2 regions of the Oceanobacillus sp. FSL K6-0251 genome follow, and region 2 is predicted to be linked to the other one. Evidence: predicted binding sites of a transcription regulator. Region 2 holds the regulator's gene; the other holds the start of a gene.

Region 1 (7,493 bases), 780 kb from region 2:
CAGTCAGCCCGACTAACACAAAATCCCGCTCATCCTCATACGTAATATCTGTCTGATTATCAGGCAAGCGTTTATAACCATAAGCCAATACGCGCAGAGCCTGGTTGGAGAAGTCTTCATTGGCTCCTTCAAACCGCTCCAGCAAATCATCGGTCAATGGCTGTTCCTCACCATCGAGCAGCACATGACTTGCGCGATGAAACATTACATCTGGACCGCCCTTGGCAAATAACAGACGTTCCCCGTCCATATGGTGAACAGTGGACATCAGCTTGCGGTCAGAATCAAAGGGCAGTTCTGCTTCCCGTGGATATTTTTTTCGTAATTCCTGATAACTGTGCGCATGTTTATCCGCAAATTGAATTAAAGCAACCTCCGTCGGATCGCCAATCTCTTGGTTCTCCTGATTAATATACGAATCATTACAAAGGGCTGCAATATAGACAAGAAATCTCTCGGACTTATCCCATTCATCCGGATTCTCCGGTAAACGTTCATTTTTATGAAAAGGGATAAAATCATCGGTAACGGTCATTTTATTTTGGGTCAGTGTCCCTGTTTTGTCTGTACAAATAATCCGTGTAGATCCAAGCGTCTCTACAGCTGGCAGCTTACGAATAATGGCATGCTGCTTTGCCATTTTATTTGTGCCGACAGATAAGACAATAGTAACAATCGATTGCAAAGCCTCAGGGATAGCAGCAACTGCGATAGCTACCGAGAACATCAGCGCATTTAATAATGCAGTGGTTGTATCTGCCTCACCGCCGCCGAACCAAATACGTGCTGCCTGAACAGCAAAAATAGCAATACATAAAATCAAAATGCCGACACCGAGCTTCTTGCTGAAGCTGTTTAATTTCTGTTGTAACGGCGTTTCTTTCTGCTCTGCAGTAGAAAGCATATCGGCAATTTTACCGACCTCTGTTTGGTTTCCTGTACCGGTAACTACAAAGGTTCCCCGTCCATAAACAACCAAAGAGCTGCTGTACACCATATTTAGTCTGTCTCCTAAAGCAGCCTCGTTCTCAATGATATCGGTGTTCTTTTCTACCGCCTCCGATTCGCCGGTAAGCATTCCTTCATTTACTCGTAAAGAGCCGCTTTCCAGCATACGTCCATCCGCAGGTATATAGTCTCCCGCTTCTAAGTAGACAATATCACCGGGAACAAGCTCTTTGGCAGCGATTGTTTTTTCGGTTCCATCCCGCATCACATTCGCATCAGGGGCAGACATATCCCGTAATGCCTCCAGCGAGCTTTCCGCTTTTCTCGTCTGTACCACGCTGATTACCGAGTTAATCAGTAGAACCAAAAAGATAATAATGGATTCTACCCATTCTCCAATCAATATTTGTACTGCAGCCGCCGCTAACAGGACAATAACCATCGGATCTTTGAAGGTCTCTAAAAAAAGCTTCCACGTCGGTACTTTTTCTTTATCCGCTATCTCATTATATCCGTATTGATCCAGTCTGGATGCTGCTTCTTCGGTTGATAGCCCCTGTTGGGAAGCCTCTAATTCTTCCAAAACATCTGCAGCTTTTTTTTGATACATTTCCATTTTCAAAATCTCCCTGCTTGTTCATTTTTCAATTATAGAGTGCATTTATTGTTTATTTTGCATTCTTCAACACATTCCATCCCCATTTTCAAAATAATACAGCAATGAAAGGTTTTTCTTTATCTTGAGCTATTGCCTTTTTTCATTCGATTGAAACCTTATTACTGCAGAAAAGAAGGAATCTTTACAAAATCTTCATATTTATCTTTTAAAAATGATTTAACTTATCCTGCTGCTATGGAAGCTATTATATACTTCTTTTTCCTTTTATGCTTGCTTGGATATACTCTAATCTGCCAAAAGCCAATATAGACTTTGCAACAGTCAGTTTTTGCCCATCAAAAAAACTGACCTTGTCTCTGGTCAGTTTTTCTGCCGATGTTACTTCTACTCATTCCCCATCTCAATAATCCGCTGATTCCGGCTGCCACGAAAGGATAAGGTTAAATCCCGCTCAGCCAATATAAATGGTCCGTCCACCAGCACATCTACATAGTTAAGAAGCTCCAGCTGATGCGGATCTTTGTTCTCACGCAGCTCTTCGATCGTCCATCCAGTATACGCCCATATATTTTTCCCAAGCTCCTTCAATTGTCTGGCAATACTTGCTGCAGCCTGTGCCTGGTAAAATGGATCTCCGCCGCTTAACGTAATATCTGTCAATGGATTCCATGCCTCCTCGACAATCTGCTGCACATCCATCTCCTTGCCATTCCGTATATTCCAGGACCTTGGATTATGGCATCCCTTGCAGTAATGGGGACAGCCGGCAAAGAAAATAACCGTACGTAAGCCCTCTCCATCAACGACTGAATCATGATAAATGGATAAAATCCGTGCTGTTTCCATCATACATGCCTCACTCTGTCTCGTTCTTCCGATGCTTTTGCTGTATTCCATTTATCCATTGTTCCTACCAGATAGCCGGTAATACGGCGAATCCGGTCAAATTGTCTTTCATCCGCGATTTGACAGCTTGGACACGCGTTATCGATCGTTCCGGTATAGCCGCAGCTTTGACAGCGGTCGACCGGATGGTTTACACTGCCATAGCCAATCCCGCTTTCAGCCATGGTTTTCACAAGGGTGTCGATAGCTTTTATATTTTTGCTGACATCTCCGTCTACTTCAATATAAGTGATATGACCCGCATTGGTATATGGGTGATAGACAGCTTCCCGTTTTATTTTCTCCACAGCTCGAATCGGATAGTACACAGGAATATGAAACGAATTTGTATAATAATCTCTGTCTGTAATTCCGTCTCTTTTTCCAAAATCCTTGCAATCCTGCTTCACAAATCGGCCACTCAGCCCTTCTGCCGGTGTTGCAATCAGCGAATAATTCAAATCATAGTCTTCTGCAGCCTCGTCACATTTCTTCCGTAAAAAGGCAACAATCTCTTCTCCCAGCTCCTGCGCCTGTTCTGATTCTCCATGATGCTTACCTGTCAATGCTTTTAAACACTCCGCCAGGCCAATAAAACCAACACTTAAACTCCCCTGCTTCAATACCTCTTCCAATGTATCCTCTGGATTTAATTCGTCACTGCCTGTCCAGACGCCTTCTCCATGCAAAAAAGTGAAGTTATTCACAAGTTTATTTGCCTGAAATACATACCGTTCATACAATTGACGAATGACCATTTCCGTATAGACCTCTAATTTCGCCATAAATGCCTCGACGGTTGATGAGGTCAGCGCTATTTTCACTAAATTAATACTGGTAAAGGAGATATTGCCGCGCCCGAGACTATTTTCTTCTCCATGACGATTAGCCATAATACGCGTACGGCAGCCCATATAAGCTACTTCCGAATCCGGATTTCCTTCTTCATAATAAACGAAGTTGAATGGCGCATCGATAAAGCTGAAGTTTGGAAAAAGCCTTTTTGCTATTGTTTCCAAAGCCAGCTGATACAAATCATAGTTTGGATCCGCTTTATAAAAATTAACGTCTTTTTTCATTTTAAAAATTTGAATCGGAAAAATTGGTGTCTCCCCTTTTCCTAAACCAGCCTGTGTAGCTAAAAGAAGATTTTTTATAATCAGTCTTCCTTCTCTGCTTGTATCTGTTCCATAATTGATTGACGTAAATGGAACCTGACCGCCGCTTCTGGAATGGAGGCTGTTCAAATTATGAATAAACGCTTCACAGGCCTGGTAGCATTCCCGGTCCGTTTCCTCCCAAGCTAACTTCTCCAATTCCTGTGGAGCAAGGGGAAGCTGATATTGCTGTAATCTATGCAGCCGCTTTTGATAGGACTTCTTCACAAACGGCGCTAAATCATAATCAAACGCCTGGAAGCTCTGTCCACCATGCTGCTGATTTTGGTTGCTTTGAAAAACGATTGCCGCTAATGCCATCGCACTCAGAATGCTTTGTGGGGAGCGCATATGTCCATGCCCTGTGTTAAACCCTTTTTCCAACAATTTTCCTAAAGGAATTTGGCAGCAGGTCGCTGTCCCCGTGGGCATATAATCTAAATCATGAATATGAATATAATTATCCTCCATTGCCTGCTTCGCTTCTCGGCTCAACATCTTTTCTTTCGCATAAAGTTTTGCACTTTCACTAGCAAACTTGTTCATCTGCCCGCATGGTGATTTCCCGTCCACATTGGCATTCTCCTGTATTAAATCCTGATTGGTGCTGGATACAATCTCTTGAAAATCCTGCATTAAATCTGCTTCTGTACTTTCAGGAGCAGTCATTACTTCCGCCATCTTCTATTCCTCCTTCTTCGTCTCCGCAAATACGTTTCAACGCACTCAAAAACTATATATAGTATGTTTAAAAACAAAGCAGAACTATATATAGTTCTATGGTAAAGGAGGTTAGAAAGAAGTTCAAATGGATATTTTATGACTTTTACCACTTTTTCTTCTCATTCTCTATCCCGATTATGAATTTTTTAAGTCATTTTTGAACCGTTTCAAGCATTTCTTCCAGAAGCTGCTGCCGGTTACCCTGCCGCAGGAATTCCTCTTCTGTAATTTTCTGCAGAATCTGCTTTTTTTGCTCGGGTGTTAAAGGCAGGGTGAGGATTCTTTTTCTTGCCTGATCAAGAAAGATAAGATCAGCTTCTATTTCTGCTGGCAGCTGATCCGCCAGCTTATTTTTTAACTGTTTTGCATAAATTGGACTCGCACCGCCGGTGGACAACGCAAGGCTTAGCGCTCCCCTTTGTAGAACAGCAGGAAAGGATACATCACTTTTCATGGCATCATTTGCAACATAAGCCAGCTGATGCGGCTGTTTGTTTTCATAAAGGGACACATTCAGTTCTTTCTTATCTGTCATCAATAAAAGAAATAGACAATTAAAATGTTCTCCCTCGTGAACCTCTCTTTCCTGCCACTTGATTTTTCCTTTTTGATAAAGCTGCTGCAAAAATGGATGAAGCTTCGGCGCAATGATAGTGATAGCAGCTCCAGCATCTAAAAAATGACGTATTTTTCTCGCTGCAACAGCTCCTCCGCCGACTGCAATGACGGTCTGATTCTTCACCTCTAAAAAAAGCGGCATGTGCATCAGCTGACTCTTCCTTTCAGCAATGTATTGACTCGATCGACTAGGACTGTAACGAGCTGATCATCAAATCCTAAGTACGGACAAAGAATAAATTGTTTATCTGTCCGTTCAGACAGTTCATCTAATTTCTGGCGCAGCTCCCTCATTAATACACCGGAGAATAGCAAATAGGGGACAACATACACCACCGAATTAGGACTTTTAAGCAATTGCTCCAGCCCCTCATCCAATGTAGGACGGGTTGCTGCCAGATAACATGTATTTACTTCATTTACCGGAGCTGCCTCCCATAATAAGCGTGCAATTTTGGCAAGGTCGCTATTGGCATCCGGATCACTGCTGCCCCGCCCGACAAGTAATACAGAAGCAGGTTCGCGTTCTTCATACACAGGCGGTTTACCGGTTTGCTTCAGTCCTCCCATTTCCAGGCGTTTGTTTAGTAAATCAATGATTGTCGGATCTACTCCCATCACCTTTCCATAGGTAAAGGTTACGTCTGGATAGCGTTTTTCTGCCTGCCCTATTTCTTTTGGGATATCCTGCTTTGCATGCCCAGCTGAAAGCAATAGAACCGGCACAACTGCAATCTGTGCTGCTCCCTGCCGGACACAGCTGTCGATGCCTGTTTGGATGGATGGTGAAGCAAGTTCAATAAAGCAGGTTTCCTGTATCTGAATCTGCGGATTTTTTTTCTTCGCTCTGTCTACAAAAGCCAGAAGCTCCTCATTCCCCCGTTGTACCCGGCTTCCATGCCCGATATATAAAATAGCCTGCATCCTGTATTCCCCTTCCTCTCATTCTCTTTCAAGTCTAGCAAATTTCTGCTTAATGAACGATATTAATTGTAAAACTTAAAAATTTTAAGAAAAGGCCGCTGCAGCCAGCGGAGCTTCTTTTTGCAAAAGAACTTCCTGCAGTGCTTCTTCGGTCGGTTCAGATAATACCTCCGAAACAGCATACCCTGCTTTGACAGCAGCCTGCTTTGATTTTTCTCCAAAACAAATCACGCGTGCATAGGTACTAATGTTTTCTGGCGTTTCTCCACAAGCTTGAAACCCTTCCGTCACTGTTTTCACAGAACGCGCATTAGGAAAAATGATCGTTTCGATACGCTCCTCCTCCTGAAGACGGCTGAACGTTTGCTCCGTCTGCTGCACACGAATAAAGCTATGCGTAGCAATGAAATCAGGCTCAAATACGAATGGATAACGCTGCTCTTTTCGATGGAAGCCTTCCGGGTCTCCTAATATTACCAGCGGGGAAGCGTCGGGGCTCCGTTCTGCTATTTCTTTTCCAAAACAATGATAGGATTCTATGGCCTTTACTGTTTTTTTAGAAATTCCATAGAATTCACCTTGAATCCTTCGAATATCGATTTTATTTGCCTGCAGAGACTCGAAGAAAATGTCCACACTTGCCGGTGATAAAAAAAGAAGATCCCGATTTGCCGGAATATCGGCTTTTTTCAACAGATGCTTTTTCTTTTGCATCCGCGGAAATTCAAAAACCTCTGCTCCCTGCTCCCGTAAATGCCGGGCCATTTCACTCGGTTCTTCACCAGCCCGCCCGAGAAGCAAATGCTGACTAAACAGCGGCTTGCTTTCAAACCAGCTTTCTCCTTTTTTCAGTGTGCTTACATCTCCTACTAAGATGATAGCTGGATTTTTAAACTGTGCCGCTTTTGCTTTCTGTACAATAGTTGCAAGATTTCCCTGCAGCGTTCTCTGTTTTCCGGTCGTGCCCCATTGAATTAATAAAACTGGCGTATCCGAAGACCGCCCATATGAGATGAGCTGTTCTGAAATGTAAGGCAGATTGCCCAATCCCATATAGAACGCAATGGTGTCGATCCCGTTCGCTAAAGCATGCCAGTCAATCAGCGGTTCACCTGAAGGCGACTTATCATGACCTGTAATAACAGCAAAGGATAAGCTATGCTCACGATGTGTAACAGGCACGCCCGCATAAGCAGCAGCTCCGATTCCCGCCGTTATCCCTGGAACAATCTCGTAAGGCACACCGGCCTGTTCCAGTGCAGCTGTCTCCTCGCCTACCCGGCCAAATACGCTTGGGTCGCCGCCTTTCAAACGCACAACATTCTTTCCTTCTAAGCCATGCTTTACTAATAACTCATTAATTGCTTCCTGACGCAGTATATGTTTTTTAGGCATTTTACCACAATATATAAATTCTGCTTGCGGTGAAGCATATTCCAGTAAGAGAGGGTTAACCAGCCTATCGTATAAAACAACTTCTGCCTGCTGCAAATACGTATAACCTTTTAAAGTCATTAACCCAATATCTCCAGGACCAGCTCCGACTAAGTACACACATCCTGGTTTTGTCATCATTCGTCACCCTCATTTCATCCATTTCTAAGCTTTTTCGTATCAAA
Region 2 (7,493 bases):
GAAGAAAAAAGAGAACAATTAAACCAAATTGTTCACCCGGCTGTCCGCCAACGGATGCTGGCGAAAAAAGAAACGTACACAGAGCAGGGAGAAAAATGCATTGTGCTGGATATCCCGCTGCTGTTTGAAGGCAAGCTGGCTTCTTTAGCGGATAAAACAGTCGTCGTGTTTGTAGATGAAGCAACACAGTTAGAGCGTTTAATGGAAAGAAATCAGCTTCGTGAACAGGAAGCAATGGACCGGATTAAATCACAGATGCCATTAGCAGAAAAGGCAAAGCTTGCTGATGAAGTAATTGATAATAATCATTCCGTGGAAGAAAGCAAGAAGCAATTATTTGATTTGCTGAAAAAATGGGAAGTAATGGAATAGGTGAGTGAAAAGACACTATCTGAACGGTAAATTACACCGTTCAGATAGTGTCTTTTTATATCAGAAAAAGAAATGCTGAAAATGGTTCTGGAAAAAAGAAGATAAAAAAATCTTTGTCATGGTCAAAATATGTATCCCCCTGTTTAAATGGTCATCCATCTGTTCCTTACAAAGGATATTCAAAAAATGTGTGAAACATTTTAATATTTAATGACACACTTTCTTTTATATGTGTTATACTAATTACAACAAAAGATAAAAAGTATAACATTTTCGGGAGGAAGATAGTGCTTATGGAAAAAACGCGTATTGCAATTACAGGTTTTGGTCGAATTGGTAGAATGGTTTTTCGTCAAGCAATGGAAGAGGAGCATTTAGAAGTTGTTGCCATTAATGCGAGCTATCCTTCAGAAACGCTTGCTCACTTAATTAAATATGATAGTGTCCATGGTCCTTTTAATGGAGAAGTGCAAGCGCTGCCGAATAAATTGATTGTTAACCGGAAGGAAGTTCTTTTGGTGAATTTCAGAGAACCGGAAAAATTACCATGGGAAGACCTTGAAATTGACGTTGTTATCGAAGCAACTGGCAAATTTAACACAAAAGAGGCAGCTGGGCGTCATCTGCAGGCTGGAGCAAAAAAAGTAGTCATCACCGCTCCTGGAAAAGAAGTGGATAAGACAATTGTTATTGGTGTAAATGAAAATGATTACAATCCAGAATTAGATGATGTTATCTCGAATGCATCTTGTACAACCAATTGTTTAGCTCCTGTGGTTAAAGTAATTGATGACCACTTTACGATAAAGAACGGATTAATGACGACTGTTCATGCATATACAAATGATCAAAAGAATATTGATAATCCGCATAAAGATTTACGCCGGGCAAGAAGCTGCACGCAGTCTATCATTCCGACAACGACCGGGGCTGCTAAAGCGCTTGCAGAAGTGCTGCCTCAGACGAAAGGTAAATTACATGGAATGGCATTGCGTGTACCAACACCTAATGTATCATTGGTAGATTTAGTAATTGATATTGAAGAAGATGTTACGATAGAAGAAGTGAATGCTTTATTCAAACAAGCATCAGAAGGAAGTATGCGTGGGATTATTCAATATTCGGATGAACCTCTGGTTTCTATTGATTATACTACAAGCACTTATTCTGCAACCATTGATGGGCTCTCCACGATGGTGATGGATAATAATAAATTAAAGATTATTGCTTGGTATGATAATGAATGGGGCTACTCTAAACGTGTTGTCGATTTAGTCAGCTATGTAGGTTATAGACTGGAACAGAAAGTGCGTTTAACATCATAGAACGATATAAAAGGGAAGCGGGTTTCTATATCAGCTTCCTTTTTCCCGAAAAGAGATTCTTATAACAGCAGAAAAACATCCGCTTGAGCGTTTATGCGGATGTTTTTCTGTCTTATACTTTAAATTTCTGTGTCTCCTCCTGCAATCCTTGAGCAGTTTCACTTAAGGAGGTGGCGACATGGGCAACTTCATTCATCGTTGCAGATTGTTCTTCCATTGAAGCGGCAATCGTGTCAATATTGCCAGACATGACCTGTGATCCGGTTGAAATTTCTGTAACGGAGGCAGAAACTTGTTCTGCGCTTGCTGAAAGCTCCTGTGAGGTTGCTGAAACCTCCTGGATTTCGTGTGTCATTCCTTGGACAGCAGTCACAATCGCTTCAAAAGATGTTCCGGCCTCAGTAATAACCTCTACTCCTTTTTGAACAGCAGGTAAAGCAGTTTGCATGGCTTTCTCCACATTTTCTGTATCATTTTTGATTTCTGTGGTTAACAGACTAATAGAGCTGGCTGATTTTTTGGATTGCTCAGCTAGCTTGCGTACTTCATCTGCTACAACTGAAAAACCTTTTCCTTGTTCACCTGCACGGGCTGCCTCAATCGCTGCATTTAATGCTAATAGATTGGTTTGATCTGTGATATCAGTAATGACCTTCGTAATATTTTCAATTTCTTCGGTTTGTTTTGCCAGTTTCAGCACAAGATCATTGACAGAAGAAGCAGATTCATTTATGTGATTCATTTGCTGCTGAGCGTCCCCGATAACCAATGTTCCATTTTGTGCGGCTTCACTTGTTTCGCTGGAAGAAGCATGAAGTGACTGCGCAGCTTCAGCAATTCGCTGAACACCCTGAGCGGTTTCTCCCATTGCAATGGAGCTTTCATTTGCGGCGTGTGCTGCAGTTTGAGAAGTTTCCGCAGTCTCCGCAGCCTGCTTCGTCACTTCTTCCGTTGTTGCAGATGCTTCTTCAGCGCTTGCTGAAAGCTCTTCGGATGATGCACCCAGCTGTTCCGCATTGTGTTGAATACGCATAATTAAGTCCCGGGTATTATTTTTAGAAGCATTGAAAATTGCAGCCAGCTGACCTAGTTCATCTTTAGATTTAACAGCTATATCCTCTGCAGATAGATCACCATCACCAAATTTCCTTGCAACATCCATGACACTTACTAATGGGGCTGTGATAGAACGGCGAACATAGAACATTAAACCAATACCAATGAGTATACTTGCACCCAGAACAACGAATGAAATAACCTGGGCAGTAACAATGGCAGAGCTTATTTCGCTATCGATATTATCCATTTGTCCAGTTTGATAGATTTCCATTTCTTCAGCTGCATCAAGCATAGCAGTATTGATATCCTGTACAGTTGTATTGACGATTTCTGTCGCCTCTTCGATATTCCCATTTTCCACATCAGCTATAATATCTGGCATTGCCTCATTGAAATCATTATTCGGGGCATTAGCCTGATCCCAATATGATCTCATTTCCTCAGATGCTAAATAGCCTTGTAATTCATCTAAATTGCCGTCAAGGTCTGCAGCGACAGCTATAAGATTCTCTCTATGGATATCTTCCTCCGGTTCTAAAATCATTGAACGGGTATGGAGCGCCTGCATCGCAACATCATAGCGGATATTTTCAATTAATATAAGCTGCTCCAGGCGTGAATCCATTGCCTCCCCTACATCATTTTCAATGTTTTTCAAATTCATGATGCTGCTTCCAACAGAAACAGCCAATAAAACAATTAATACAGTAAAAGATAAATTCAATTTCTTTCCTACACTCATTAAAACATACTCCTTCTTTTTTAAAATGACATCTTTATGGATAATGGCTTTCTTAATTACTTTATCGGTTGTTGTTGAACAATATGTAATAAGTCTTTATGACTATTTCATGAGAATAATACCAAGAAATTTAAACGGGTTTATGTTCTATAAATGTCTTTTTAATGTGCTTATATTAAATCCGCAGTTTACTCTATTTTGGTAAAGTAGTTTAAATGTACAAATCATGTTAAAATAATATATACATATATGTATGTATTTATATGTTTAAAAGAATTGGAAGATACGGTAGAATAAATACGCTGCAATGCTGTTTACAGAGAAAAGAGATGCTTGTAGAATAGTTTTTTATAGCGATAAATATAGGATGTGTATGTTTATGTCAATAGGGTATAAAATGAAACGTTTTTTTAGTAATCATGCAGAAACAAGTGATCATCATATAGATGCAAGCTTAAAAACCAGATATTATAAAGCGAGTAAGAATACTGTTATTCAGGAACTAGAGACGTATTTTAATGGAAGCTCTGACTTTTCGATTCATGCCAGCTCGGAGCAGCATGGGGAGATTAGTGCTGTCAGTAAACGAGGTAAAAAAGTTTTCATTATTGCTACAGTCATTATGGTCCGGCCGTATTATACAGCGCTTGACTTTTCAGTGACTACAGAAACACCTCTCCAGATAGATTTTGGTTACAGTAATAAAATCATAAAAAGAATGTATCAGCATGTGAATGAACAATTACCATTAATAGAAGGGTAAATGAAGAAGGAGTGAACGAAATGCGTTGTTCTAACTGCAATAATAAAAATACGAAAGTGTTAGATTCTCGTCCAATTGAAGAGGGAGCAGCTATACGCAGACGCCGGGAATGTGAGAAGTGCGGATTTCGTTTTACCACTTTTGAACGGATTGAAGAAGTACCACTCATTGTTGTGAAAAAAGATGGCATGCGTCAGGAGTTTTCAAGGGAAAAACTTACCAGAGGGATTATCAGAGCTTGTGAGAAACGCCCTGTGGCGATAGATACGATAGAAAATATTGCTTTAGATGTAGAAAAGAAATTACGGAATGAAGGGAACTCAGAGGTTTCCAGTCATAATGTAGGCGAAATGGTGATGGAAAGACTTGCTGAGGTGGATGAAGTATCTTATGTCAGGTTTGCTTCTGTCTATCGTCAATTTAAGGATATAACTGTTTTCTTGGATGAGTTGAAAGAAATTATCAAGACAGATAAACAAACACAGGAAGAATAAAATAAAGGATGGGTTGAAATGAATGTAATCGGAAAAATCCTTCCTATTGATGGGTACCATGTTGTTATGGATGAACAGCCTTTCATTGATTTTAATGCATCATTGACGCATTTTTATCAGCCGTTGATTGGGGTTCAGGCAATTTCGTTATACTATACATTATTTTATGAGGTAGATTATGCGCAAAAAGCGCAGACACATCATACATTAATGACATATTTGAATTTAACGCTGGATAATATTTACCGTGCACGTATAAAATTGGAAGCTATCGGGTTATTAAAGACCTATAAACGAAGAGAGGACAACAGAGATTATTATACTTATAGTGTGCAGCGTCCTTATTCCCCCAATCAATTTTTTGGAGAACCTATGCTGTCCCAGCTATTATTACATCATATAGGAGAACAGAAATATAATGAGCTTTATGCTCGTTATGTAAAGGACAGCATTGCTTATGGGGAAGAGGTAACAGCTGATTTTAATGAAGTGTTTGATACGATTACACCTTCTTCGTCTGCTGTTCTGAATATGGAAAATGAAAAAGAAAATAGAGAAACGGATTTAATGGATTTTTCATGGATAGAACAGTCGCTTCGTCAGCGGTTTATTCCGGCTGAAAAAGTTTTACATTCTGTAAATAAAAAACTCATTTATCAGATGAAGGTATTATATGATGCAGAAAGTATAGAAATAGAAAAAGCACTTTTATGGGCACTTGATGAAGATAACCAATTGAATCAGGAAGAATTTAAATCTGCTTGCCATGATATGTTTATCTCCCGTAATAATGGACAGGCTATCCGTTTAAACGAAAAAATGGCAGCTGTTGATACACAAGTTTCTATGAAGCAGCCTGCGACAAAAGAAGAGCAGCTGATTCACGAGCTGGAGAACATATCACCAAAGCAGTTATTGGAGGATTTATCTGACGGAAACCATGCTTCGGAGCAGGATATTAAAGTAGTCCGGGAAGTGATGACTAAACAGGGGCTGCCAGCTCCTGTCATGAATGTACTGATTCATTATGTTCTGCTGCAATCCAATATGAAGCTGTCTAAAGCGTATATGGAAACCATTGCGGGCCATTGGTCAAGAGTTGGATTGAAAACAGCAAAAGATGCCATGAACTTTGCTAAACAAGAACAGGAAAAATATAAATCATCCAAAAGTAAACCAAGGAAAAGTAATAATTATAATTATAATAACAACTATAAAAAAGAAGTTGTTCCGGACTGGTTTAATAACCGGAAAAAGACACCATCAAAAAATACAACAGACAGCAATATAAGCGAACAAGAGCAGCAGGAAATTGAAGCTAAGCTGCAAAAATATTTAAATGAAAGCTGAGATGAAAAGGAGGGATAATAGGTGAAACCGATACAATCCGAATTAAAAGCATGGATGGACAAAAATGAGAACTTCAAAACCAATTACACTAGAATAAAAAATGAAATTCTAAGTGATCCCTCTGTTAAAGCATTTTTGCGTGACCATCCGGAACTGACTGACCACGATATTGAAAAGAATTTAATGCGGCTCTATGAATATAAATCACAATCGAAACAATGTGACCGTTGTGCATCTTTCGGAGAGTGCCAGAATTTGATGCAGGGTTACTCTCCGGTATTAAGTATGGATAAAAATGAAATTAGACTGAGCTATGAAAAATGTCATTCACGTATTCAGGTTGAGGAACAGGAAGCACAACAGAAGCTTTTTCAGAGCCTTTATATGCCGAAGGAGATTTTAGAAGCAAAAATGTCAGAAGTGATCCAAGATAAGTCAAGAATTTCAGCTATTGGTGAGATTATCAGCTTTTTAGAAGAAGCAAAAAGCGGGCTGCCGAAAAAAGGATTGTATCTTCATGGATCATTTGGAATTGGAAAAACCTATTTGCTCGGCGCGATAGCAAATGAGCTGAAAAAGAGAAATTACTCTACTACCTTGATTTACATGCCAGAGTTTGTCCGGGAAATAAAAGGTTCCTTTAAAGATGATTCATTTAACGAAAAGATAGATTTCTTTAAGAAAGCGGATGTGTTAATGTTAGATGATATTGGAGCGGAATTGCAATCTGCCTGGTTTCGGGATGAAGTGTTGGGCTCCGTACTGCAATACCGGATGATGGAAGGATTGCCTGTCTTTTTCTCCTCCAATTTTGATTTGAATGAACTGGAGAAAGAATTGGCAAGCACCAGAAACGGTGTGGAAGAAGTGAAAGCCGGCCGGATTATTGAACGGATTAAGCAGGTTAGCAGTGTGGTAAAAATGTCCGGTAAAAATAGAAGAGACGAATAACGATTTGAACACACATGATTCACAATCTGCCTTCATAAAAAAGATTTCCGCTCAGATACGGAAATCTTTTTTTATGAACAGGAAACGTAGGTAAAAAGCTAGAGGGTTTCATGGGGGAGTAAACCTAACAATATTGTCAGGTTAATGAATTTTATTAAATTTGATATAGATAGTAATAAAACCTGTCTAGCGGAGGAAAAACACGTAGACTCCTATGGGAAAGCGTAGTGTTTTTCCGTAGCGGCCGCACTAACCTGACAACATTGGTAATCCTGAACCCCAGAAATATACACCGTTTTCCGCAGCCCCCAAGCTCATTTCCTTTAAAGAAAACTTGCTGACTGGCAGGGTTATCAAACATGGTTTGGTTTCAACTTTTCTTATACTACATGACTTTCATTTGCTAGTCTGACTAGTTTACGCATTTTTATATAACC

The links. The regulator NrdR, encoded in region 2, represses ribonucleotide reductase genes. The targets are predictions, from matches to a motif close to AACACNATATATNGTGTT.
Region 1: a site for NrdR is predicted at 4,339-4,356, ahead of MKY45_RS17275 (anaerobic ribonucleoside triphosphate reductase). Genes of this name have one in related genera too.

The regions. Positions count from the first base shown of each region.
Region 1 is NZ_JBBORS010000001.1:3,468,694-3,476,186, forward strand. It holds gene MKY45_RS17265 (cation-translocating P-type ATPase) at 1-1,564, opposite strand, end outside; gene nrdG (anaerobic ribonucleoside-triphosphate reductase activating protein) at 1,952-2,416, opposite strand; gene MKY45_RS17275 (anaerobic ribonucleoside triphosphate reductase) at 2,413-4,290, opposite strand; gene MKY45_RS17280 (precorrin-2 dehydrogenase/sirohydrochlorin ferrochelatase family protein) at 4,484-5,098, opposite strand; gene MKY45_RS17285 (sirohydrochlorin chelatase) at 5,098-5,874, opposite strand; gene cobA (uroporphyrinogen-III C-methyltransferase) at 5,959-7,449, opposite strand.
Region 2 is NZ_JBBORS010000001.1:2,687,186-2,694,678, reverse strand. It holds gene coaE (dephospho-CoA kinase) at 1-372, shown strand, start outside; gene MKY45_RS13555 (glyceraldehyde-3-phosphate dehydrogenase) at 666-1,697, shown strand; gene MKY45_RS13550 (methyl-accepting chemotaxis protein) at 1,810-3,498, opposite strand; gene MKY45_RS13545 (hypothetical protein) at 3,878-4,261, shown strand; gene nrdR (transcriptional regulator NrdR) at 4,282-4,755, shown strand; gene MKY45_RS13535 (replication initiation and membrane attachment family protein) at 4,774-6,105, shown strand; gene dnaI (primosomal protein DnaI) at 6,127-7,056, shown strand.